2 linked regions of the Prosthecodimorpha staleyi genome follow. The protein of the gene in region 1 interacts with the protein of each later gene in a pairwise test. Links are inferred from orthologs where the notes say so. Each region holds a gene or a part of one and is shown on either strand. Other genes may lie near its edges. The genes, in order: KL771_RS00605 and KL771_RS13075.

Region 1 (3,257 bases):
ATTCCGGCGGGCGCCTCCGGCCCGGCCCTGCGGGCGCACGTCTGGTCGCCGGCCGGACCCGGCCCGCATCCGGCCGTGATCGCCCTGCACGGCTGTTCGGGGCTCTATGACCGCAAGGGCCGCGTCAGCGCGCGCCACGCCGATTGGGGCGAACGCCTGTCGGCCGCCGGATATCGGGTCGTGATGCCCGACAGCTTCGGCTCGCGCGGCGCCTCCGGCAGCCAGTGTCGCACCTCCGACCGGGTCGCCCGGGCCGGGCGCGAGCGCATCGGCGATGCCATGACCGTTCTCGACCATCTCGCCGGGCGCGCGGACGTGCGCCGCGACGCCATCTTCCTGCTCGGCTGGTCGAATGGCGGCAGCACGGTCCTCAATGCGGTCGGTTCGGCCGCCCGCGCCGCCGGATCGCCTGATTTCCGGGCGGCGATCGCCTTCTATCCGGGCTGCCGGGTGCAGGCCGAGCGGGGCACCTGGAAGAGCCGCACCGATCTCCTGATCCTGATCGGCGAGGCCGACGACTGGACGCCGGCCGAGCCCTGCCGGAGGCTGGCGGCCGGCGATCCCGGCCACGTGACGCTGGTCACCTATCCGGGCGCCTATCACGATTTCGACCATCCGGATCTCAAGATCCATTCGGCGGCCGGCCTCGCCTTCACCGGCAGCGGCACCGGATCGGCCCATACCGGCACCGATCCGGCCGCGCGCCGGGATGCGATCGAGCGCGCCGGCGCCTTCCTGGCCGCGCATCGCAGGTAGCGGCCGGCCGGGCCGGGCCGGGATCGTGCCGTGACATCGTTGCTTCCAACGATGAAATCCGGTTCCATCGGCAGCCATGAACGAACTTCTGACCCCGGCCGAGATGAGCCGCGCCGACCGTCTGACGATCGATGCCGGCACGCCCGGCATCCGGCTGATGGAGCGGGCCGGCCGTGCCGTCGCGGATGCGACCGCGTTCCGGCATGTGCTCGGCACGCGCGTGCTGGTTCTGTGCGGTCCGGGCAACAATGGCGGCGACGGCTTCGTGGCGGCGCGCATCCTGGCCGAGCGCGGCTATGCCGTCCGGCTCGCCCTGCTCGGCGATCGTTCGCGTCTTTCCGGCGATGCCGCCCTGGCGGCCGCGGCCTGGCGCGGCGCGACGGAACCGCTCGACGGGGATGGAGTGGTTCCCATGCTGGCGCAGGCCGGCGTCGTCGTCGATGCGCTGTTCGGGGCCGGCCTGGCGCGGACGCTCGAGGGCGAGGCGCGCCGCGTGGTCGAGGCGGTCGACCGGTCGGGCAGGCCGGTCGTGGCGGTCGACCTGCCGTCGGGCATCGACGGTCGGACGGGCGCGGTCTGCGGCGCGGCGCTCCACGCCCAGACCACCGTCACCTTCTTCCGCCGCAAGCCGGGCCACCTACTGATGCCGGGCCGGGCCCATTGCGGCACGGTGATCACGGCCGATATCGGCATTCCGGACTGGACGCTGCGCGAGATCGGCCCGGCGCTCCGCCAGAATTGCCCGGCGCTCTGGCTCGACCGGTTGCCGGCGCCGCGGCTCGGCGATCACAAATATTCGCGCGGCCATGCGCTGGTGCTGAGCGGCCCGGCGCTGCGGACCGGGGCGGCACGGCTGTCCGCGGAGGCGGCGCTCAGGGCGGGGGCGGGACTGGTGACGCTGGTCGCCCCGGAGGCGGCTGCGGCCATCGCCGCCACGCACCTGACCGCCGTGATGATCGAGGCCTTCGCCGATGCGGCCGGCTTCGCCGCGCTTCTGGCCGATCCGCGGCGCAATGCCGTGGTGCTCGGTCCGGCCGCCGGGGTCGGGGAGGGGACGCGGGCTCTGGTCGCAGCCGCGCTCGCCGGCCGCGCCGGGCTGGTGCTCGATGCCGACGCGCTGACCAGTTTCGCCGACGCTCCCGAGACCCTGTTCGACCGCGTCCGCGGGCGACCCGCACCGGTCATCCTGACGCCGCATGAGGGCGAGTTCGCGCGGCTCTTCCCCGATCTCGCCGAACGGGCGGTCGGCGACCGGCCGAAGACCGAACGGGCCGTGGCCGCGGCGCGCCGGTCGGGCGCGATCGTCGTCCTCAAGGGCACCGATACGGTGGTGGCGGCACCCGACGGCCGGGCCGCGATCAACGACAATGCGCCGCCGGATCTGGCTACCGCCGGGTCCGGCGACGTGCTCGCCGGGATCGCGGGCGGCCTGCTGGCGCGCGGACTGCCCGGCTACGAGGCCGCCGCGGCCGCGGTCTGGCTGCATGGCGAATGCGGGCGCCGGGCCGGGCCGGGGCTGATCGCCGAGGATCTGGCAGCCGAACTGAAGCCGGTGCTGGCCGATCTCTATCGCCGCGCCGCCCTGCCGCCGGCCGAGCCCCCGCCGGTCGCGATCCGCCAGGAGGGCCCGACCCTGCCGCCGCGCCGCCTCCTGGTCGGCAGCCAAGACGAGGACGAGCCGGGCGGCACGGACTGAGACGGCGGGCTTTCGGGCCGGCCGTCTGACGGTCCGTGCGCGCGGTCGGGCAGGGTTGCGGTTGCGGCGGAACATTGCCGGTTGATGCGGCGGAGCCATCGCCTAGACTGGCGGGCTCATCCGACCGGAGGCGTCATGAACCGTCCCGTCCCCGTCCGCATCGGCCACTCGGCCTGTCCGCATGATTGCCCGTCGACCTGCGCGCTCGATGTCGAGTTGATCGACGAGCGCACCATCGGGCGCGTGCGCGGCTCCGAGGACATGGACTACACGGCCGGCGTCATCTGCGCCAAGGTCGCCCGCTATGCCGAGCGCATCCACCATCCCGACCGGCTGACCACGCCGCTCGTCCGCACCGGCCCGAAGGGCTCGGGCCAGTTCCGGACCGCCAGCTGGGACGAGGCGCTCGACCGGATCGCAGAGGCCTTCGTGGCGGCGACCGCGCAGCACGGCTCCGAGGCGGTCTGGCCCTACTATTATGCCGGCACGATGGGCCTGGTGCAGCGCGACGGCATCCACCGGCTGCGCCATGCCGGGCGCTATTCCAACCAGTTCGATACCATCTGCACCAACATGGCCTGGACCGGCTACATCGCCGGCACCGGGCGGCTCGCCGGGCCCGACCCGCGCGAGATGGCGAAGTCCGATTTCGTGGTCATCTGGGGCACCAATGCGGTCGCCACCCAGGTCAACGTGATGACCCACGCCATCCGGGCCCGCAAGGAGCGCGGCGCCAAGATCGCGGTCGTCGACGTCTACCGCAACGCGACCATGGAGCAGGCCGACATGGCGCTGCTCCTCCGCC
Region 2 (3,146 bases), on another replicon or contig:
TCTATAAAATCAAGCGAGTTTGAGCCTGAGAGGTACCAAAGAAACTCTCCTAGCGCGCTGAATGGCTTGCCTCGATCTTCAGATCTGCTGAGTCTCGCCCTCGGTTTTGCTAAGCGGAGTATAACGCCTAACTGTTCGAGTGTTTCGCCGCGAGTGCCAACGTTCCGGTTCGCTCCGTTGTTTAGCTTCCCATAAAGCTCAACGAGCAAGGCATCCAGGCTATCGCCTTCAATCTCCAAAATGCCCCTCCATCCGATTGAGCTTTGGGTTAAGTGTGCCAGAACCCGCTGCGGGTGCCACTTGTGTGCATCGTCTGCCTGCACGGCTTGATTGTCTAGAGGCGCTACCCAGAACGGGTCCGTGGTTTCGGGATGCGCGGGTCCTACGCGGCAAACGCGATGATCGACCGGACGCGTTGTAGCGACCAATACAAAACTTTTTGCGTGCTGTAGGTACACTTGAAGTGAAACTTGGTGCCGGCAGAGGGGATTGAACCCCCGACCTTCGGTTTACAAAACCGCTGCTCTACCGCTGAGCTATGCCGGCGTCGGCGGAGCCATAGCATAGGCGGCGGCGGGATTCATCCCCCGGATCGGGTGGAGGGCATGCCGGTTGGGGATGGCTCGTGGGAGGCCGGACGCTGGGGATGGCGAGCCATTGTGGCGGTCGGCCGGGCGGTGAGGGAAAGGTCGCCGGCGGCGCGGTGCGGGCGGGATCGGTCGGCGACGGCGGACGGAAGCGCCGGCGGCGTCGCAAATCGGGTCGTCGGACGGGGCGCGGCCGGGCAGGGTGGCCGGGCTTCAACGCCCGTCCGGGAGACCGTCCATGACCGCCACGCTTTCGATGCCCGAGACCCGTGCCCTGCCGTTCCGCATCTGCGGCATCGATCCGGCCGCCGTCGCGGCTGCCTTCGCGCTCGACGCTGACGGGCTCGCCGCGATCGGCGCCGTGCGGGTGATCGCGGAGGCGGGCGGCGGCTATCCGTGCCGCGTCACGCTCGACGAGGCCGAGGCCGGCGAGGAACTGCTCCTGATGAACTACGAGCACCAGCCGGCCCTGAGCCCCTATGGGGCGCGCGGGCCGATCTATGTGCGCCGGCGCGGGCTCGACCGGGCCGGCCCCCTGGTGCTCGACCATGTGCCGGCGCAGATCCGCACGCGGCTCCTGTCGGTGCGCGCCTATGACGGCGCCGACATGATCGTCGAGGCCGAGGTCGTCGAGGGCGCGGACCTGGAGCCGCTGGCGACCGCCTGGCTGGCGCGGCCGGAGATCGCCTATCTGCATGTCCATTTCGCCCGCCGCGGCTGCTACGCCGCCCGGGTCGAGCGGGCCTGACGGGCGCCAGGGAAAGGGCCCCCCGACGCGGCGGGCTATGCCGCTCCCTCCGCGGCCGGCATGGCACGGCCGACCAGATAGAGCGCCAGCACGGCGGCGTTGGAGACGTTGAGGCTCTTGATCGGGCCGGGCATGTCGAGCCGGACCATCTGGTCGCAGGCGTCGCGGGTGATCGGCCGCAGGCCCTTGCCCTCCGAGCCGAGCACCAGCACGGCGCGCGCGCCCGGCCGGACCGCCTCGATCGGCTCCGGGCCGTCGCTGTCGAGCCCGATCACCGTGAAGCCGTCGTCGCGCAGCGCGTTGAGCGTGCGTGCCAGGTTGACCACCTCGACATGGGTCAGGAGATCGACCGCGCCGGAGGCGGACTTGGCCAGCACGCCGGTCTCCTCCGGGCTGTGCCGCGTGGTGGTGAGCAACGCGTCCGCGCCGAGCGCCACGGCCGAGCGCATCACCGCGCCGACATTGTGCGGGTCGGTCACCTGATCGAGCGCCAGCACCAGCCGCGCCTTGCGCAGTGCCGACATGCGGTCCGTGGTCAGCGTCTCGGTCTCGACCAGGACGCCCTGGTGGACGGTGTCGGCGCCGACGCGCGCATCGATCCAGCGCGGCTCGACTTGTTGCGGCTCCACCGGGAAGGTCAGCCCGCGCTCCCTCAGCCGTGCCTCCGCATTGCGCGTGACATAGATGGCGTGGATCACCCGGTCGGGATTGGCGAGCGCCATTTCCACCGGATGCAGGCCATAGAGGAAGACGCGGCCCTCCGGCGCCGGATTGCCGCCGCCGGTGCGGCGACGCTGGGCGACCGGCGGTTTGGACGGCCGGCGTCCGGGGCGCGCGGCACGGGGCTTGTCGGGGTGGTCTTCGGTCATGGGGCGGGCCACTCGGTGCGTGATCGCCTTCCATAGGCCGCCTGCGCCCCAGGGGGAAGGGCGCAGCGCCCGTCGGGAGGCCGTCCGTCGACGCTCCAGGCTTCGAGGGCGACGCGACGGACGGCGGGAGCGAGATGGCGCCTGGCGGGCGCTGGAGCCGCCGTGGCGCGCCGGACGTTCACCCGGACGCCGTTCGGTCTGATCAGTCCAGGGGCCCATGGCGGCGAATGCATAGCCGGTGGTTGCAAAGCCGATGGGAATCGATCTGCTAGGGGTCGTTCTGTCCGGCCGACCCTCTCGGGGATTTCAGGTGATGAGCGACGATGCCGAACTTCTGCGAAGAATTCTGTCCTTTGCAGATGCCTCTCTTCCCGCTGGACCGATGGATCCCGGCTTCGACATCGAGACGATTCAGGGCCCTGACAAATCCTCGCGCATTCTCAGACGACTGCGGAGCAGCAGTCCCGGAGGCCTGACATTCTTCAACGGCTATCTGAAAGTCTATGGCGTCCGGGGCGAGCGCGGCATCGACATTCGTCATTGGAATGCGGAGTCGAGCTGGAAATTCGCCTGGCCAAGCGATCTGAGGCCCTATTGGTGCTTTGCCGGTACGGCCATGGGCGAGCAGTTCGCGGTCGAAACCGTACCGGGGGACGGACCGGCCGCCTCCGCGGTCTATTCCCTGGATCCGATAACCATGGAACCCAGCGTCTTTGCGAGCGCCATGGACGATTTCTTCGTTCTGTTCAGTCAAGGCCCGGAAGCCTTCATCTACGAGGATGTGTATCGGGACATCGTCGAGAAGCATGGCGCCATCGGGATGAAAGACGGCGTGTCGGTCATGCCGCCCCGCGTTTTCCGGCGTGACGTCGATGCCAAGTCGGTCTTCATATCGGACTACCGGACCATGATGACGATCAACGGTGACTGCTTTTCGGAGGC

Evidence for each region.
Region 2: the proteins of KL771_RS00605 (region 1) and KL771_RS13075 interact in binary tests that used the Escherichia coli proteins (3 or more experiments, as listed by UniProt). The link is inferred for Prosthecodimorpha staleyi from one-to-one orthologs.

The regions. Positions count from the first base shown.
Region 1 is NZ_JAHHZF010000001.1:138,936-142,192, reverse strand. The notes cover bases 201-3,142. They hold KL771_RS00605 (NAD(P)H-hydrate dehydratase), read left to right. Parts: upstream 201-832; coding sequence 833-2,452; downstream 2,453-3,142. Other genes in these bases: KL771_RS00600 (molybdopterin-dependent oxidoreductase), read left to right, coding at 2,588-3,142; KL771_RS00610 (dienelactone hydrolase family protein), read left to right, coding at 201-756. Outside these bases: more of KL771_RS00610, read left to right, coding at 1-200; more of KL771_RS00600, read left to right, coding at 3,143-3,257. UniProt on the Escherichia coli protein: Bifunctional enzyme that catalyzes the epimerization of the S- and R-forms of NAD(P)HX and the dehydration of the S-form of NAD(P)HX at the expense of ADP, which is converted to AMP.
Region 2 is NZ_JAHHZF010000006.1:78,374-81,519, reverse strand. What follows is about bases 288-3,118. They hold KL771_RS13075 (TrmH family RNA methyltransferase), read right to left. Parts: upstream 2,205-3,118; coding sequence 1,371-2,204; downstream 288-1,370. Other genes in these bases: KL771_RS13070 (hypothetical protein), read left to right, coding at 2,518-3,118; KL771_RS13080 (DUF1203 domain-containing protein), read left to right, coding at 826-1,335. Outside these bases: KL771_RS13090 (thymidylate synthase), read right to left, coding at 1-239; more of KL771_RS13070, read left to right, coding at 3,119-3,146. UniProt on the Escherichia coli protein: Specifically methylates the ribose of guanosine 2251 in 23S rRNA.